Regions from separate parts of the Methylobacterium sp. HMF5984 genome, predicted to be linked through region 3. Evidence: predicted binding sites of a transcription regulator. Region 3 holds the regulator's gene; each other region holds the start of a gene.
The links. Region 3 encodes LexA, which represses DNA repair genes until DNA is damaged. Its sites were predicted from a motif close to TGTTCNNNNTGTGTTCNG; they were not measured.

Region 1 (6,347 bases), 3.4 Mb from region 3:
AAGTGGAGCCAGTACTGGCTCACCGCGGTCAGCTCGCTGCGCAAGCCGCGGTTCAGATACTCGATGACCTTGATGTCGCCCTTCATGAAACCCGTTCTCCCCTTGGCCGTGCGAGGGAAAAGCCGGGCTACGCCTCAGGCGGCGATCCCCTCCTCTGCAGGCTGGACCTTTCCCAAACTGCAGCCGGTTGCGCAACCCGTCGCGCAGGCATGGGCGTCCTGTCCCGCCTCGAGCGCCGCGGCGCCGAGGGCGTTCTGCATGATCGAGCGGATCGTGCGGGCGCAACGCCCGCATTTCGGGCTGCAGCCGAGGCAGGCGTAGACCTGGGCCGGCGTGCGCGGGCAGCCAGGACCCGGGCCGAGACACCCGCGCACGGCGCCATCCGAGAGGACGTTGCAGGAACAGACGATCATACGATCCAAAACCCGATGGCTGGAGGCTCGTTTCCTTCGACGCCCTCGAATCGTTCGAGAGCGCTCACCGTGCGTCGTCCCGGTCCTCGACCGTCGCCAGTTTAGAACTCTTGAAAACTAAGCGTTTTCAACGTGTTAGCGAACGCCACATGCCATCCGGCACCGTATGGGTCAAGGCTCCGGCGATCACGAGTGCACGATCGGATCGCGTCGTCGCGTTTCGCGGCTCCCTATTGCGCCAGCTCCTTCAGCGCGAGCCGGATGAGAACCTTCGCCTCGGCGTCCTCGCCGCCAGCCTTCAAGGCAGCGGCGACCGCGGCCGAAGCCTGGAGCTGGGCGTAGCCGAGGTTGACCAGCGCCGAGATCGCGTCGGCGACGGGCTGGGGCGCGGAGCGGTTCTCGACCGCGCCCGACAAGGCGATGAGCGCCGGATCGATCGGCGCGAAGGCCGGCGCCTTGTCCTTGAGTTCGGCCACCAGCCGGGCGGCCAGCCGCGGGCCGACGCCGGGCGCACGCGCGACGGCGGTCTTGTCGCCCATGGCGATCGCCGAGGCGAGCTGAGGCGGCTCCAGCACCGAGAGCAGCCCGAGGGCGACCTTGGAGCCGACGCCCTGCACGGTCTGGAGCAGGCGGAACCACTCGCGCTCGGCATCCGAGCGGAAGCCGTAGAGGCGGATCATGTCCTCGCGGACATGCGTCTCGATCGAAAGGACGGCCGGCTCGCCGGGCTTCGGCAGGCGCTGGAGCGTGCGCGCCGAGCAATGCACCTCGTACCCGACTCCCTGGACGTCGAGGAGGACGAAATCCTCGCCGTAGGAATCGACCACGCCCTTGAGCTTCCCGATCATGAGATCCCGATCATTCGCGCTGCCGCGTCCAGCGTGCCGTCCGCTGCCTACAGAATGCCGCGCATCGCCGCCATCCGGCGAAGCGTGGCGAGTCTTTCGGAAGGCCAGTCTTGAGAGCGGCCGAGCTTCGTGGGATCAGGGCAGGGAAACGGTCGGTTACAACCCAGGCGATCCCGATGCGCGGACCCTTGCTTCTCCTCGCCCTGGCACTCGCCCAGACGCTCGCCCTCTCGCCGGCGCGGGCCGCCGACACCGCGACTGCCCCCAGCGCCGACCCGACGCAGGTCCGGCCGGGCGCCTACCGCCTCGATCCCGACCACGCCAAGATCACCTGGTCGCTGAGCCATCTCGGCTTCTCGACCTATTACGGGCAGATCACCGACGTCACCGGCGACGCGACCCTCGACCCCAAGGACGCGACCAAGATCCGGCTCAAGGTCACGATCGGCACCGACAGCATCACCGGCGTGAACCCGAAGCTCGACGCGCATCTCAAGGCGCCCGACTTCTTCGACACCGCGAAGTTCCCGAGCGCGACCTTCGCCGCCACCGCGGTGGAGGCGACGAGCCCGACCACGGCGCGCGTCACCGGCGACCTGACGCTGCGCGGCGTCACCAAGCCGGTCGCCTTCGACGCGACCTTCAACCAGGCCGGCATCCATCCCGTCGACAAGGCCTACACCGTCGGCTTCGACGGCCGCGCCGTGCTGAAGCGCTCGGACTTCGGCATCGACGCCTACCTGCCGATGCTCGGCGACGAGGTCGTCCTGCGCCTCGAAGGCGAGTTCAAGGCGGTGAACTGATCGGCCTCAGCCGAGCTTGGCCAACGCCGCCGCGATCCGCGCGGCGCCCGGCCCGGCCGCGCCGGGCGGCGGGTTGGCGCGCTTGAGCGCATGGGCGCCGCGATGGTTGACGTGGGTGATGGCGATGGCGAGCGCATCGGCCGCATCCGCCAGCTTGAACTCGGCCTTCGGGAGCAGGAAGCGCACCATCGCCTGGATCTGCGCCTTCTCGGCATGCCCCGAGCCGCAGACCGACTTCTTGATCAGGTTCGCCGCGTACTCGAACACCGGCACGCCGGCGAGCGCCGGCACCAGCAGGGCGATGGCGCGGGCGTGCCCGAGCTTGAGCGTCGCCTGCGCGTCCTTGTTGACGAAGGTCTCCTCGACGGAAACTTCGTCGGGCGAGAAGTCCCGCACGACCCGGGTGATGCCCTCGTGCAATTCGCGCAGGCGCAGCGCCAGCGGCAGGTCGCCGTCCGAGGTGACGACGCCGCAATCGACGTAGGCGAGCTTCGCCCCCGTCACCGTCACGACGCCCCAGCCGGTGCGGCGCAGGCCCGGATCGATGCCGAGGATGCGGATGGGCGTCATGAACCGGACCTTGGCCGCACGGCCGGAACGCCGTACCGGCTCTGTCTGAGCACATAGCGTGAACGAAGGGTTTCGCCAAACGGTCGCGGCTGGCCGACTTTCGAAACTGAGGCGATCGAACTACCGTCGGCTTCGCGGCGCGCCACGATGCGGGTCGAAACTGCGGGCGGGCTGGCGGATGAACACCCTCGATTGGCTGGTGCCGACCCTGGCCTTCCTCGCGCCGATGCCGCCGATGCGGCCGGAGCCGCCGAAACCGCTGCGCGGCAACGCCTGGGCGGCGGGCATGGTCATCGGCAGCGTCTGCCTGATGATGGTGCTGCCGATGTTCACGATCTGGAGCTTCTGGGGGCCGCACGATTCCTTCCAGGTCCGCTGCGAGGCCTCGGGCGGCCGCGTGCTGCAGGACCCGGCGATCGGGGTCGCGCCCTTCCGTTGCGACCGCAGCGGGGCGGCCTCGCCCCGCTGACGCCCGCGCCCCGCGTCTCGCGCCTTAGGCCTCGAGCTTGGCCACCAGCGCGTCGGACAGGGCGAAGTTGACGTAGACGTTCTGCACGTCGTCCTGGTCCTCGATCACCTCGACGAGGCGGATCAGCTTCTCGCCGGTCTCGTCGTCGACGTCGATCGTGTTCTGCGCCTTCCAGACGAGGCCGGTGCGGGTCGGCTCGCCGAAGCGCGCCTCCAGGGCCTTGGTGACCTCGCCGAAGGAGTCCTGCGCGCAGGTGATCTCGTGGCCGGATTCGTCGGAGCGCACGTCGTCGGCGCCGGCCTCGATCGCCGCTTCCAGCATCGTGTCGGCGTCGGCGACCGAGGCCGCGAAGCCGACCACCCCGACACGGTCGAACATGAACGCGACGGCGCCGGTCTCGGCGAGGCTCCCGCCGGACTTGGTGAAGGCCGAGCGCACGTCGGAGGCCGTGCGGTTGCGGTTGTCGGTTTGCGCCTCGACGATCAGCGCGGCACCGCCCGGGCCGTAGCCCTCGTAGCGGATCTCCTCGTAGGTCTCCCCGTCGGCACCGGCCGCCTTCTTGATCGCCCGCTCGATGTTGTCCTTGGGCACGTTCTCGGCGCGGGCCGCGATGATCGCCGCGCGCAGGCGTGCGTTCATCGCCGGATCGGGCAGGCCGAGCTTGGCCGCCACCGTGATCTCGCGGGCGAGCTTCCCGAAGAGCTTCGAGCGGACGGCGTCCACCCGGCCCTTGCGGTGCATGATGTTCTTGAACTGGGAATGGCCGGCCATGGCGTCGCGCGTTCTTTAGGTCTTGGCGGCGGAGGGCTCGCGCCCTCGACGCCGCCGGGCGGGGATGCCGCGGTTTATACGCGCGTGCGGCGCGGGGAGGCAACGCGGGCGGCACACGCGAACGCGATCGGCCGACGACGGAAAGATCGGCGGCGACGGGCGTTCCCGAACCGCGGCCGACCGGCGCGCCGACGAGGACAGAATGCGAAAACAGGTTGAGCGGAAACGGACGGTCGTGGTCACGGGCGCCAGCGCCGGCGTCGGCCGGGCGGTCGCCTGCGAGTTCGCCCGGCATGGATGGAACGTCGGCCTGATCGCCCGCGGCGAGGCCGGCCTGCACGGGACGATCGAGGACGTGGTGCGGGCCGGCGGACGCCCGATGGCGTTCGCGGCCGACGTCGCCGACGCGGACGCGGTGAGCCAGGCGGCCGCCGAGGTCGTCGCGGCGTTCGGCGGCATCGACGTCTGGGTCAACAACGCGATGGTGACGGTCTACGCGCCCGTCCAGCAGACCTCCGCCGAGGAGTTCCGTCGCGTCACCGAGGTGACCTATCTCGGCCAGGTCCACGGCACGCTCGCCGCGCTCGAGCACATGGTGCCCAAGGATTCCGGCACCATCGTCCATATCGGCTCGGCCCTGGCCTACCGCTCGATCCCCCTGCAGGCGACCTATTGCGCGGCCAAGGCGGCGGTGCGCGGTTTCGTCGACTCGCTGCGCAGCGAATTGCTGCACGACGGCAGCAAGGTACGGCTGACGATGGTGCAGCTGCCTGCGGTGAACACGCCGCAATTCGATTGGGCCCGCTCGGTGCTGCCGCGCAAGCTCGAGCCGGTGCCGCCGATCTACCAGCCCGAGGCGATCGCCCGCCACGTCTACGCGGCCGCGCAGGCGGCGCCCCGCGAGCTTTGGATCGGGACGTCGGCCTGGAAGGCGATCGTCGGCAACATGGTGATCCCGGGTTGGATCGACGGGTATCTCGCCCGTCACGGATATCGCGGGGAGATGACCAGCGTGCGCGCCAACAAGCACCGAGCCGACAACCTCTACGAGCCGGTGGACACCGATCCCGGCGCCCATGGCCGTTTCGACGACCGCGCCGTCGGCCACGTCGCCGCCGTCGACCCGAAATGGCTGAAGCTCGGGCTTGCCGCGGCGCTGGGCCTCGTCGCGGGGACGACGCTGTTCGCGACGGAAGCGCAGGGACGGCACGATGCGCGCCGGCAGTCGGCCGGTCGCCGGCTCGCCCGTCGCGACTGACGGGTCAGGCGCTCGCGTGCCACTCCCTCAGGCCCGCGAGCGTCACCACCCCGTCCGCCCACGCGAACCCGAAGACGTGCCGGTGCGGATGCCCCGGCTCGCCGAGATCCGACACCGCCGAGAACGCGCCGTCGAGGCGGTGGGTCTCGGTGTAGCGGCTGCGGGTCGCCAGCACCGGCAGGCCGGCATCGAGCGCCGAGCGGATGCCGGCGGCGGAATCCTCGAACGCGATCGCCTCCGACGGCGCGATGCCGAGGCGTTGCACCGCGAGATCGAAGATGTCGGAGGCCGGCTTCTTGCGGGCGGCCTCGTCGCCCGAGGCGATCACGTCGAAGGGGCGGTCGCCGGCCGGAAAGTTGACGGCAAGGAGCGTGTCCACGTTGGCGCGGGTGGTGGTCGTCGCGATCGCGAGCCGGACGTCGCCCGCCCGCGCCTCGGCGATCAGCCTCGCGACGCCGGGGCGGAGCGCGAGCGCGCCCTCCGCGACGAGGCCGCCGTAGATCGCGGTCTTGCGGGTGTGGATCTCCGGCATGCGCGCACGCAGGTCCGCGGCATCGCCGTGGCGGGTCGCGACGTAGTGGGTGAGCCGCTCCTTCCCGCCCATCACCGTCAGCAGGTCGGCGTAGCACGCCGGGTCCCAGTGCCAGGGCAGGCCGAGCTCGGAGAAGGCGTGATTGAAGGCCTGGCGATGCAGGTCCTCGGTCTCGGCCAGCGTCCCGTCGACGTCGAAGATCAGCGCCTTCAGCATGAGGTCGCCATCAGCATCGGATCGCCCGGCCGCTCGCCGCCTCGGCGCCGGCGCGGATCGCGGCGATCCGCTCGGCGTAGCGGTCGGGGCCGTCCTTGAACACCGCGTTGCCGGCGACGAACACGTTGGCGCCGGCGGCCGTCGCACGGCCGACCGTCTCGGCGTCGACGCCGCCGTCGACCTGGATATCGATGGCGCGGCCCGCGATCATCGCCTTCACCCGCGCCACCGTCTCCAGCGCGCTTCCGAGGAAGCTCTGGCCGCCGAAGCCCGGGTTCACCGTCATCACCAGCACCATGTCGGCGAGGTCGAGCAGCGGCTCGACCATCGCGGCGGGCGTTCCCGGGTTGAGCGCGATGCCGGTGCGCTTGCCCAAGCTCCGGATGGTCTGGAGCGAGCGATGGCTGTGCGGCCCGGCCTCGACGTGGACGGTGATGCCGTCGGCGCCGGCGTCTGCGAAGGCCGCG
Region 2 (6,347 bases), 340 kb from region 3:
ATGCGGCGGTTGACGGCAAAGGACAGCTTCGCGCGCTTGCGGGCCCGCGTCAGCCCGACATGGGCGAGGCGACGCTCCTCCTCGAGGCCCGCGCGGCCGCTCTCGTCGAGGGCGCGCTGGTTCGGGAAGAGGCCATCCTCCCAGCCGGGCAGGAACACCGTGTCGAATTCCAGCCCCTTGGCCGCGTGCAGGGTCATCAGCGAGACGCGCTCGGCGCCCTCGGCCTCAGAGGCCTCCATCACCAGCGAGACGTGCTCGAGGAAGGCGCCCATGTCGGGGAACTCCTCCATCGAGCGGACGAACTCCTTGAGGTTCTCCAGCCGCCCGGCGGCGTCGGCCGACTTCTCCTTCTGCCACATCTCGGTGTAGCCGGATTCCTCGAGGATGGTCTGCGCCACCTCGGAATGCGGGTTGCTCTCGACGAGCCGCGCCCACCGCGAGAAGCTCTCGGTGAGCGCGCGCAGCGTCGAGCGCACGCGGGGCTTGAGCTCGTCGGTCTCGCAGAGCTTTCGCGCGGCGTGGAGCAGCGGGACCTGCTCGGCGCGGGCGTAGAGGTGGAGCTGCTGCAGCGTCGCGTCGCCCAGGCCGCGCTTGGGGGTGTTGACGATCCGCTCGAAGGCGAGGTCGTCGGACGGGTTGTTGGTCGCGCGCAGGTAGGCCAGCGCGTCGCGGATCTCGGCGCGCTCGTAGAAGCGCGGGCCGCCGATCACCCGGTAGGGCAGGCCGAGCTGGACGAAGCGGTCCTCGATCTCGCGCATCTGCGCCGAGATCCGCACCAGCACCGCGATCTCGGAGAGCGGGTGCTGCTTGGCCTGGAGCGCCTCGATCGATTCCGCCAGGAGCCGCGCCTCTTCTTCCGAATCCCACGCGCCCGACACGGTGACGGGCTCGCCGAGCTCGTCCTCCGTGCGCAGGGTCTTGCCGAGCCGGCCCTGGTTCTTGGCGATCAGGCCCGAGGCGGCGGCCAGGATGTGGCCCGTCGAGCGGTAGTTGCGCTCGAGGCGGACCACCACGGCACCGGGAAAATCGTGCTCGAAGCGCAAGATGTTGTCGACCTCGGCCCCGCGCCAGCCGTAGATCGACTGGTCGTCGTCGCCGACGCAGGCGATGTTCTTGCGCACCTGCCCGAGCAGCCTGAGCCAGAGGTACTGGGCGACGTTGGTGTCCTGGTACTCGTCGACGAGGATGTAGCGGAACCGGTCCTGGTAGTTGGCCAGCACGTCCGGATTCTCGCGCCACAGCTTGAGGCAGAGCAGCAGCAGGTCGCCGAAATCGACCGCGTTGAGCGTGACGAGCCGGGCCTGGTAGGCGGTGTAGAGGTCGCCGCCCTTGCCGAAGGCGAAGGCCTGCGCCTCGCCGGCCGGGATCTGGTCCGGGCCGAGGCCGCGGTTCTTCCAGCCGTCGATGACGTGGCCGAGCGCGCGTGCCGGCCAGCGCTTCTCGTCGATGTTCTGGTCCTTCAGCACCTGCTTCATCAGGCGCAGCTGGTCGTCGGTGCCGAGGATCGTGAAGTCGGATTTCAAGCCCACCAGCTCGGCGTGGCGGCGCAGGATCTTGGTGCCGATGGCGTGGAAGGTGCCGAGCCAGGGCATGCCCTCGCCGGCCGGCCCGATCAGCGTGCCGATGCGGTGCTTCATCTCCCGCGCGGCCTTGTTGGTGAAGGTCACCGACAGGATGTCGAACGGCCGCGCCCGGCCGGTCGTGATCAGGTGGGCGATGCGGGTCGTCAGCACCCGCGTCTTGCCGGTGCCGGCGCCGGCCAGCACCAGGACGGGGCCCTCCGTCGCCTCGACGGCGCGGCGCTGCTCGTCGTTCAGGCCGTCGAGATAGGAGGACGCGCTCGGGCGCAAGGCCCCCATGGCGCGGGCGGCGATGGAGCTGGAGCCACGCTCCGCGTCGGAAGGCGGCGTCGCATGCGAAGAGTTCGGCATGGGCAATCCCTGGACCAAAACGCGAACGGCGTCGAGACCCGGACGCCGAGGCCTCGACGCTGAGGCGCGATCGCCGAGGCCCGGAGCCCGAGGCCCGGACGCAATGTCGCCGCCCCGCGCGGCCGCCGGGAGGGAACTTGAAGCAGGCCGGCCGCTTGCTCACATCATCGACAGACATCCCCCACACAGGAGCGCCCGATGCGCATCGTGCCGATCGCCATCATCGCCGCCCTCGCCGCCACGCCCGCCCTCGCGCAGGTCCGGCAGGGCAACCCCGACGCCGCCAACGAGTCCTTCGCCCGCCAGGGCGAGTCCCGGGCGCTGCAGCAGAACCTCACCTCGCAGAACAACACCACGCGCATGGAGATCCAGCGCAGCCAGCAGATGCAGGCACCCCAACCCACCCCGGGCGTGATCGTCGCCCCCCGGCGCTGAGCGGAGCCCGCGGGCGTTGAACCGAGGCCGCGGGCGCCCTGGCGCCTGCGGTCTCGCGCCGTGCTATGCCCGCCGTAAACCCGCCGGGTGGCGCGGGGTGCATGCGGAACGATCACGGTGCGTGACCTCCTGACCGCGCTCGCGGGCGCCGTCATCCTGATCCTCGTCGCGGCGCTCGCGGTGCCGCCCTTCATCGACTGGCCGGCCCATCGCGCCTTCGTCGACGCGACCGTGAGCCGGTCCCTCGGCCTGCCGGTGCGCAGCGAGGGCCGCATCGACGTGCGGCTGCTGCCCTCGCCGCGCCTGCGCCTCGACCGCCTTCATCTCGGCGACGAGCCGGGACGGCCCGCCCTCGATCTGCGCTTCGTCAAGGCCGAGCTCGGCCTGAGCCCGCTGCTGGCGGGCGCGTTCCGCTTCACCGAGACCCGGATCGGCCGCGCCGAGGTCAAGCTGCCGGTGACCGAGGGCGACGCCCTCGTGGTGCCGGCCGGCCTCGGCGAGGCCCTGCGCGGCCGCGACCTCGCAATCGAAGACCTCCACGTCCAGCAGCTGCTGCTGACCACGGTGGTGCCCGCGACCGGGCGCACCGACCAGTTCTACGCGGAAGCCGTGCAGATCCAGGCGCCGGCCCTCGTCGGCCCCTGGCGGGTCGCGGGCACCAGCGGCGGCCTGCCGTTCACCCTGGTCAGCGGCGAGCCGGCGGCGGACGGCGCCGTCGCCCTGAAGCTCTCGGGCGGCGGCGACGCCCATCCGCGCTTCGAGGCCGACGCCCGCGTCGCCTTCGTGCCGGCGGATCCGCGCGGCGGCGCCCGCAGCACCGAGCCGCGCCCGCTCGTCGCCGAGGCCGAGGGCAGCGCCCGCCTCGTCGTCGGCCCGCCGGCCCAGGCCGCCGGCGCCTACCTGCCGTTCGCGCTGGGCGGCAAGTTCAAGGCCCGCGGCGCCCTCGTCCGGTTCGAGGGCGTCAACGCCGAGATCGATCCGGGCGGGCAAGCCTTGCGGCTTTCCGGCAGCGGCCAGATCGACCTGCGCCGCTGGCGCGCGGGGCTGACCCTGGAGGCGCGCCGCCTCGACCTCGACGCCTTCCTGCTCTCGCCGGGCGGGCAGGCCTTCGTGGCGCGCGGGCTGCCCAAGGTGGGCGCGAAATCGGGTGGCGGCCTGCCGGTGATGCTCGACCTCGACCTCTCGGTCGAGGCGGCCGTGCTCGGCTTCGAGGAATGGTCCAACCTCAAGGCCACGGGCACCCTCGACCGCACCGGCGGCCTGCTGCTGCGACGCTTCTCGGCCGTGGCGCCGGGTGCGGCGACCATCACGGCCAGCGGCGAGATCGACACCGATCCGAGCCCGCGCTTCACCGGCCCGGTCGCGCTCGCGGCCGCGGCCTCCGACGGGCTCGGGCGCTACCTGCGCCGGCTCGGCCTCGACGGGCCGCCGACGGCGCTGCTCGACGGGCGGCCGGTCGAGGTCTCGGCCGAGGTCTCGGCGGCCGGCACCGCGTTCTCCCTGCGCAACCTCCGGCTCGCGCTGGGCGAGGCGCAGGTTACCGGAAATGCCCGCTACACCCCGGCCGAGGGCCGGACCCGCGGCCGGTTCGACGCGCAGATCCGCGCCCGCGGCCTCGACGTCGCCGGCCTGCCGCCGCTCGGCAACGCGCTCGCGGGGCTGCACGGCCACGACCTCGGCCTGACCATCGAGGCGCGCGACCTGCGCTACGGCGCGACCGGCACCGGGAACGGCACGCTCTCGGCCAGCATCCAGTCGGACGGCGCCGCCCTCGTCGTCGACAGCCTCGACGTGACGGACCTGGCCGGCGCCAACGCCAAGCTGTCCGGGCGGATCGGCGCCGACGGCACGGGGCGCGTCGCCGGCCGGCTCTCGGCCCCGGTGGCGGCGCCGCTGGTCGCCCTGGTCGACCGGGTCTGGATCGCGGAGACGCGCCTGATCCCGGCCTTCCTGCGCGCCGGCGCGCTCGACCTCGCCGTCACGCTGGAGCGCGACGCGGGCGACGCCGACGCGCTGCGGCTCGCCGCCACGGGCCAAGCCGCGGGCGGCAGCCTCGACCTGTCGCTGGTCAGCCGCGCCGGCGCGGTCGAGGGGGCGAGGATCCGCCTCGCGACGCCGCGGGCCGGCACCTGGCTCGGCCGCACCGACATCGCCGGCCTGCAGCAGCCGGCCGACCTGAGCCTGGTGGCGGCCCGCGCGGCCGACGGCGGCCTGACGCTCCAGGCGACCGGCACGATCGCCGGCGCCACGCTGTCGACCGCGACGCCGCTGCGGCTTCCCACCGAGGGCGGCCCGCCCCGATCCGGCGCGCTGCGGATCGAGACCGCCGACCTCGCGCCGTTCCTGACGCTGGCGGGCGCCGCCGCCCTCGCGCCGGGGCCGTGGCCGGCCGACCTTTCCGTCGCGCTGACCCGGCAAGGAGACGACGCGCGTGCCGCGCTCGCCGGCCGGATCGCGGGGGCGGCCCTCGATGCGACCCTCGTCCGCGCGCCGGACGGGGCGCTGTCGGGAACGGCGCGCCTCGCCCGCCTGTCCCTGCCGCAGCTCGCGGCCGCCCTGGCGATGCCGGCGGGCGCCGCCGGCCGGTTCGGCCCGGTGCCACCGCCGGGACCGCCGGTCTCCCTCGACCTCAGGGTCGACCAGCTCGAGCTCGGGCGCGGGCTCACCGCCTCGGGCGCCGCCATGGCGTTGGGGTTCGAGGAGGGGACCCTGACGCTGCGCGACCTCTCGGCCAGGCTCGCCGAGGGCCGGATCGCCGGCTCGGCGACCCTGTCGCGGCGCGGCGGCCTCGCCTCGATCGCGGGCGAGGGCACCGTCGCCGAGCTGTCGATCCCGGTGCTCGCGGGGGGCGGCCCGCTCGGCGGGCGCCTGTCGGCGGCGCTGCGCTTCGGCACCTCCGGCGAGACGCCCGGCGCGCTGGCGGCCAACCTCTCGGGCACCGGCAGCCTCACGCTCGCCGCCCTCAACCTGCCCGAGACGGATCCCGCCGCCGTCGGGCGCGCCCTCGTCCGCGCCCTGCAGATCGAGGACCCCTTGCGCGACGGCCGGCTCCAGGCCCTCGTCGCCGAGGAGCTGTCGAAGGCCGCCACCGGCACGACGCAGCCGGCCTCGGCGCCGGCCACCATCATCGGAGGGGTCGTGCGCGCCGGGCCGCTCGACCTCGATTTCGGCGCGGCGCGCTGGAACGGGACGCTCGGCTACGATCTTCGAACGAGCCGGCTCGACGCCCGCGGCACGCTCGGCGGCGGTGCGGCGCCGAAGGGCTGGAGCGGCGGGCCGCCCGCGATCCAGCTCGGCTTCGCCGGCCCGCTCGCCGCGCCCGAGCGCAGCCTCGACGTCGGCCCGCTCACCACCGGGCTCGCCGCCCTGGTGCTGCAGCGCGAGCTCGAGACCATCGAGCTGATCGAGGCCGACCAGATCGAGCGCCAGCGCCGCCGCGCCCGGATCGAGATGGACAAGGCCCGCGCCGCCGCCCTCAAGGCCGCCGCCGAGAAGGTCGCTGCGGAAAAGGCGGCCGCCGACAGGGCCGCGGTCGAGGAGGCCGCCCGCCAGGCCCGGCTCAAGGCGCAGGCCGCCGAGGAGGCTGCCCGCCGCGCCCGCGCCGAGACCGCCGAACCGCCGCCGGCCGAGCGCCCGCTCGACATCCGCCCGCCGCCCGCCCAGCCGTGATGCGCGTCCTCCCTCCCCCGCAGTGGGGGGGAGGGCGTGTTCCTATCTCGGCGGCGCCACCCCGCGCCCCCTCAAGCCTTCCCCACCGCCGCCAGCGCGAAGCCGTAGATCAGCGCCACCTCCTCGAGCCGGTCGAAGCGGCCGGCGGCGCCGCCGTGGCCGGCTTCCATGTTGGTGCGCAGCAGGACCGGGCCGCCGCCGGTCATGGTCGCGCGCAGGCGCGCCACCCATTTCGCGGGCTCCCAGTAGGTCACGCGCGGATCGGTGAGGCCGCCGAGCGCCAGGATCGCCGGATAGGCCTTGGCCGCGACG
Region 3 (6,347 bases):
CTCGCGGTCGCCTTCGGCGCCGGCATCCTCGCGTTCTTCACCGCCACCGACGGCATGCCCTCGCTCTGGGCGCCCCTCGTCGCAGCCGGCGCCTGCGCCGCGACCCTGCCGTTCCTCGGTGCCCGGCCCGCGGCGCTGGCCGTCGCCCTCGGGCTGATGGCGGCGCTCCTCGGCTTCGCGGCGAGCGCCCTGCGGGTCGCGCAGGTGGCGGCGCCGGTGCTGACCCGCACCATCATCGCGCCGCTCGAAGGCCTGATCGAATCGCTGGAGGAGCGTGAGGAGGGCGCCCGCCTGGTGGTGCGGGTCGCGAGCCTCGGCACGATGGCCGCGGCCGAGCGGCCGGTCCGGGTGCGCGTCTCGTTCAAGAAGGCGCCGCCCCTGCGGCCGGGCGACTTCATCGCCGCCACCGCCCGCCTGCTGCCGCCCCCCGAGGCGGCCCGCCCCGGCGGCTACGATTTCGCCCGCGACGCCTACTTCCGCGGGATCGGCGCGGTCGGCTCGCTCCTCGGCAAGATCGCGGTGAAGCCGCCGCCCGAGCCGGTGCCGTGGTCGCTCCGGCTCGCGGCCGCCGTGGACGACGCTCGCAACGCGCTGACCCGCAGGATCACCGACGCCAACGGCGGTCAGGCGGGCGCCGTCGCCGCCGCCCTGGTGACCGGCAAGCGCGGGTTGATCGCGCTGGCCACCAACGACACGCTGCGGGCGGCGGGGATCTACCACGTGGTCTCGATCTCAGGGCTCCACATGGTGCTGGCCGCCGGGGTCGTGTTCTGGCTCGTCCGTGCCGGCCTCGCCCTGGTGCCGTTCCTGGCGCTGGCCTGGCCGATCAAGAAGATCGCCGCGGCGCTGGCGATGGTCGGGGTCACCGCCTACTGCGTCTTCTCCGGCTGGGACATCGCGGCCGAGCGTTCCCTCGTGATGACCCTGATCATGCTCGGGGCGATCCTGGTCGATCGCCCGGCGCTCAGCATGCGCAACCTCGCTCTCGCCGCGCTCATCGCGCTCTCGCACGAGCCGGAAGGCTTGCTCGGCCCGAGCTTCCAGATGTCGTTCGGGGCGGTGGCCGGCCTCATCGCCTGCGCCCGCCTGATCGATGGAGGGATGTTCCGCCGCGACGGGGCCGGGCGGATCGGCCGGCTGATCGCGCTGTCGCTGACGACGGTGGTCGGCACACTCGGCACGACGCTCGTGGCGCAGGTCGCGACCGCGCCCTTCGCCACCTACCACTTCCAGACCGTCCAACCCTACGGGCTGATCGGCAACGCGCTCACCCTGCCGCTGGTCTCGCTCGCGGTGATGCCGGCGGCGGTGCTGGGCATCGTCGCCTACCCGTTCGCCCTCGACCAGCCGGTCTGGTGGCTGATGGGACTGGCGGTGCGCGGCATGCTGACCATCTCCGGCTGGATCCAGGGGCTCGGGCGCGCCAACGTCGTGGTCCCGGCCTTCGGCACCGCCGCGCTCGGGTGCCTCGCCGCGGGGCTGCTGCTCGCGACGCTCCCGGTCTCGCGCCTTCGCTGGCTCGCCCTGCCGCCGGCGCTGCTCGGGCTCGGCCTAGCGACGATGCCGGCCCGCTACGACATCTACGTCGACCGCCAGGGCAGCGGGGCGGCGGTGCGCCGCGCCGACGGCAGCCTCGTCGCCCTCGGGCGCCCGTCGAACTTCGTGCTGGAGCAGTGGCTGAAGGCCGACGGCGACGGCAGGCCGGGCGCGCAGGCGACGGGCGGTCCCGCCTGCGATCGGATCGGATGCACGCTTCGGTTGGCCGACGGGCGCGCGGTGGCGCTTCTGAAGGATCGCCGCGGCTTCGCGCAGGATTGCGCCAAGGCCTCGGTGCTGATCACGGCGCTCGCCGCACCGCCGGGCTGCGCCGCCGCCCTCGTCATCGATCGCGCCTACCTCGCCAGCCACGGCGCCGTGGCGATCCGCGTCGAGCCGAATGGCTTCATTCTGGCCGACACGCATGAGCCGGGACGGACGCTGCCGTGGCGCCCCGCGATGGTCCGTCCCCCGCCCCAGGGAACGGATGACGAGGCAGCGGGCGGATCGTCGCCCGCGGCCGAGCCCAAGCCGAAGGACGTCCCGTTCCAGGGCATGGCCGCCCCGCCCCCCCGGGCGGAGGAGGCCGACCCGGCACCCGACGATCCGACCGCGGACGGCCCGAACCCGGAGATGCCGGGCGATACCCTTCAGTAACGGCGCACGAGGCTGACCAGGCGGCCCTGGATCTGCACCCGATCCGGCCCGAGCACGCGGGTCTCGTAGGCCGGGTTCGCCGCTTCGAGCGCGATCGACGAGCCGCGACGGCGCAGCCGCTTCAGCGTCGCCTCCTCGTCGTCGATCAGCGCCACGATGATGTCGCCGGTGTTGGCGGTGTCCTGCTTGCGGATGACCACGAGGTCGCCGTCGAGGATGCCCGCCTCGACCATCGAGTCGCCGCGGACCTCCAGGGCGTAGTGCTCGCCGCCGGCCAGGAAGTCCGGCGACATGGTGATCGCGTGGCTCTGGTTCTGGATCGCCGAGATCGGCGTGCCGGCCGCGATCCGGCCCATCACCGGGATCGACACCGCGCGACCGCTGTCGTCGACCATCTGCGTCGTGGAAGGCCGCGGCGGCACGGCCTTCGAGCGGCCGCCCTCGACCACGCTCGGGGTGAACCGGCGCGGCGCGGCGGGAGCTGCCGGCACCGGGGCGGGCGCGCTGGAGCGGCCGGCGCCGTCGGGCATGCGCAGCACCTCGATCGCCCGAGCCCGATTCGGAAGCCGGCGCAGGAAGCCGCGCTCCTCCAGGGCGGTGATCAGCCGGTGGATGCCGGATTTCGACTTGAGATCGAGGGCGTCCTTCATCTCGTCGAACGACGGCGGAACACCGTCCTCGCGCATCCGCTCGTCGATGAATCGCAGGAGATCCAGCTGTTTACGGGTCAGCATCGGCGCGGCTCGCAGGAATGCGCGGCCACACGAAGGTGGAGCCGCAGAAACAAAACACGAACACGTTAAACGTTCGTCAAGTGTTCCGCAAGGGTTCTCATCGGCCGATCCGACCGGTGCGTTGAATTTCGTCGCGCGCCGAGCCCCTTTTCGATCGCTGCGCTGCGGGGCTCAGCCCTCGAGGCTGCGGCGCACGGCGCGGGCGGTGACCGCCGAGACGCGCACGTTCGATTCCCGCGTCACGCCGGCGATGTGCGGGGTCAGGATGAGGTTCGGCACGTCGATCAGCGCCGCGCCGCCCGCGGCGTCCACGGGCTCCTGGGCGAACACGTCGAGCGCCGCCCCGCCGAGGTGCCCGGACCGAAGCGCCGCGGCGACCGCGGCCTCGTCCACGACGCCCCCGCGGGCGGCGTTGATCAGGATCGCGCCCGGCCGCATCCGGGCGATCGCCGCCGGCCCGATCATGTCGCGCGTCGCCTCGGTCAGCGGCACGTGCAGCGAGAGCACGTCGCTCGTTGCGACCAGCGCGTCGAGGGTCAGGCTCGCCACCGCGCCGTGCGCCGGGCGCCATGCGGCGTCGTCGGACGCGAGGTGCGGGTCGAAGGCGGCGACGCTCATGTCGAGGGCCGCCGCACGGCGGGCGGTCTCGCGGGCGATCGCGCCGAAGCCGACGAGGCCGAGGCGCTTGCCGGCGATCTCGCGTCCCATCAGCGCGTTGCGCGGCCACGCGCCCGCGGCGACCTGCGCGCTCGCGCCGTAGGCGCCGCGCAGCAGCAGCAACGCGGTGCCGATCACGTACTCGGCCACCGCGCCGTCGTTGGCGCCGGTCGCGGGATGGACGGCGATCCCGCGGGCGGCGCAGGCGGCCAGATCGATGTTGTCGAGCCCGACGCCGAGGCGGCCCACCACCCTGAGGTCGGGTGCCGCCGCGAGCAGGCCCGCGCGCACCTGCGTGCGGTTGCGGACGATCAGCCCGGACGCGCCCGCGAGCGCCGCGCGCAGGGCGTCCGGCCGGTCGACCAGGGTCGGATCGTAGAGCGTCTCGAACCCGGCGAGCTCCGCCGCGATCGCGGCCTCGTCCATGAACTCGCTGATGACGACCTTGCGCATGGGGCGGCGATCCTTCTCCGCGGCCGGGCCGGTGCCGGCGGGCTGCCCGCTCTGCCGCGGCGTCCGGGCGACGTCGCGGCTGGGGGCATCGTCATCACGCAGCCGAGCGCGTCGGTAAAGGCGGCCGCGCCGCCTATCCGAGTGGGTGCGCCGATCGCAGCGCGATTAACCGCTTCGCAATGCCGCCCGGCGTAAGGTCCCGGGCATGAGGTGCGACCAGCGACAGCGCCTCCCGACATTGCGTGACCGACGCCGACGGCGGAGCCGGCGATTCGGAGACACCGGAGCAGTTTGACCATGGCCCTCGATCTCAGCATGCCGATCCTGGTCGTCGACGACTACCAGACGATGGTTCGCATCATCCGCAACCTGCTCAAGCAGCTCGGCTTCGAGGAGGTCGACGACGCCTCCGACGGCACGGCCGCGCTGGCGCGCCTCAAGGGCCGCAAGTACGGCCTCGTGATCTCCGACTGGAACATGGAGCCGATGACCGGCTACGAGCTGCTTCGCCACGTCCGCGCCGACGAGGGCCTGCGCACCACGCCGTTCATCATGGTCACCGCCGAGTCGAAGACCGAGAACGTCATCGCCGCCAAGAAGGCCGGCGTGAACAACTACATCGTCAAGCCGTTCAACGCCGCGACCCTGAAGAGCAAGATCGAGGCGGTCTGCGGCGCCTGACCGACCTTTCGGGGCCGACACGCGGAGGAATGCTGACGATGGGTTTGCAAAGACCGCTCGGCGCGACGATCAACCCGGCGACCATGGTGTCCGAGTTGATCGAGATCGCGGACTACATCGCCCACGTGCGCGACGAGATCGCGGCCCTGCGCGCCAACGAGCTGACGCACGACCGCATCCCGATGGCGCACGAGGAGCTCGGCAACGTCCTCGCCGCGACCGCCGGCGCCACCAACACCATTATGGAGGCGGCCGAGTCGATGCTGGCGCTCCCGGACGGGCCGGAATACCGCGCCGCGGTCGAGAGCGGCATCGGCACGATCTTCGAGGCCTGCGCCTTCCAGGACATCACCGGCCAGCGCATCGGCAAGGTGGTCGCCGCCCTGCAGCAGTTCGAGCTGCGGCTCGCGCGCTTCGCCAGCGCGGTGCGGGCGCGGGACGCCGCCGGACAGGACCCGGCCGAGGCCGAGCGCAACGAGCGCGCCCAGCGCCTGCTCCTCAACGGCCCGCAGCCGAACGGCCCGGCGACGGCGCAGGACGACATCGACGCCCTGTTCGCCTGAACCTCGACGGGAAGGGGCCGGCTCCGCTACAGCGTTGCGCCTGACGTCGGGGCATCGGGGGACAGCATGGCGGCACGGCTCTGGTCCGACCTGACCGCGCGCGAGGTCTCCGGGCGCGGCATGGGCCGCACGGTCGCGGTGCTGCCGGTGGCCGCGATCGAGCAGCACGGCCCGCACCTGCCGCTCTGCACCGACGTGGCGATCATGGAGGGCTACCTCGCGCGCGCCCGCGCCCTGGTGCCGGCCGATCTCGACGTGCTGGTGCTGCCGGTGCAGTCGGTCGGCAAGTCCGACGAGCACGACGCCTTTCCCGGCACCCTCTCGCTCACCACCGCGACCGCGCTCGCCGCCTGGACCGAGATCGGCGCGGGCGTGCACCGGGCCGGCTGCAACCGGCTGGTGATCGTCACCTCGCACGGCGGCAACAGCGCGCTGATCGACCTCGTGGCCGGCGATCTGCGCGCCCGCTTCGGCATGGTCGCGGTGACGACCGCCTGGGCGCGGTTCGGCTATCCGGAGGGATGCTTTCCCGACGACGAGATCGTCCACGGCATCCATGCCGGCGGGATCGAGACGGCGCTGATGCTGGCGCTTCGGCCCGACCTGGTTCGGCGCGAGGCGATCGCCGACTTTCCCTCGCGCACCCGTGCGATGGCCGGCGCCTTCACGCACTTGCGCGCCGGGCGTCCCGCCGCCTTCGCCTGGAAGGCCGGCGACCTCCATCCGTCGGGCGCGATCGGCGATGCCCGGCTCGGCACCGCCGAGGCGGGCGAGGCCGCCCTCGACCACGGCGCGCGGGCGTTCGTGGCGCTCCTGCACGACGTGGCGCGCTTCGACCTTTCGGGCGGGTAGCCTCGACGTCGCATCGATTCGGGAGCGGGGCCGGGCTTCGCCCCGGCTCCCTGTCAGGCGCCGGCCGGCTGCGGCTGCCGCGCGCTCGCCCCGGACGCCTCGCGGAGTGCCGCGACGGTCTGCTGCCCGGCATCCTCCGCGGCCACCGTCGCGAGGTGCTCGCTGGTCGGGCGGGGCAGGCGCACCAGGACGATGGTGCCGACGGTCTCCTCCG

Region 1: the regulator LexA is predicted to act here: its motif matches at 2,682-2,699, upstream of ruvC (crossover junction endodeoxyribonuclease RuvC).
Region 2: the regulator LexA is predicted to act here: its motif matches at 1,942-1,959, upstream of ACFZ8E_RS24055 (ATP-dependent helicase).

What each region holds. Positions count from the first base shown of each region.
Region 1 is NZ_JBJFLN010000001.1:1,198,076-1,204,422, forward strand. Features, by position in the region: gene bfr (bacterioferritin) at 1-86, opposite strand, end outside; gene ACFZ8E_RS05605 (bacterioferritin-associated ferredoxin) at 135-413, opposite strand; gene ruvA (Holliday junction branch migration protein RuvA) at 644-1,261, opposite strand; gene ACFZ8E_RS05615 (YceI family protein) at 1,438-2,064, shown strand; gene ruvC (crossover junction endodeoxyribonuclease RuvC) at 2,071-2,634, opposite strand; gene ACFZ8E_RS05625 (hypothetical protein) at 2,813-3,103, shown strand; gene ACFZ8E_RS05630 (YebC/PmpR family DNA-binding transcriptional regulator) at 3,128-3,874, opposite strand; gene ACFZ8E_RS05635 (SDR family oxidoreductase) at 4,077-5,132, shown strand; gene ACFZ8E_RS05640 (HAD-IA family hydrolase) at 5,137-5,880, opposite strand; gene rpe (ribulose-phosphate 3-epimerase) at 5,891-6,347, opposite strand, start outside.
Region 2 is NZ_JBJFLN010000001.1:4,949,318-4,955,664, reverse strand. Features, by position in the region: gene ACFZ8E_RS24055 (ATP-dependent helicase) at 1-1,931, opposite strand, end outside; gene ACFZ8E_RS24050 (hypothetical protein) at 2,130-2,366, shown strand; gene ACFZ8E_RS24045 (AsmA family protein) at 2,484-6,035, shown strand; gene ACFZ8E_RS24040 (S9 family peptidase) at 6,107-6,347, opposite strand, start outside.
Region 3 is NZ_JBJFLN010000001.1:4,604,668-4,611,014, reverse strand. Features, by position in the region: gene ACFZ8E_RS22280 (ComEC/Rec2 family competence protein) at 1-2,193, shown strand, start outside; gene lexA (transcriptional repressor LexA) at 2,187-2,927, opposite strand; gene ACFZ8E_RS22270 (NAD(P)-dependent oxidoreductase) at 3,099-4,037, opposite strand; gene ACFZ8E_RS22265 (response regulator) at 4,335-4,718, shown strand; gene ACFZ8E_RS22260 (protein phosphatase CheZ) at 4,757-5,281, shown strand; gene ACFZ8E_RS22255 (creatininase family protein) at 5,348-6,133, shown strand; gene ACFZ8E_RS22250 (PAS domain-containing sensor histidine kinase) at 6,187-6,347, opposite strand, start outside.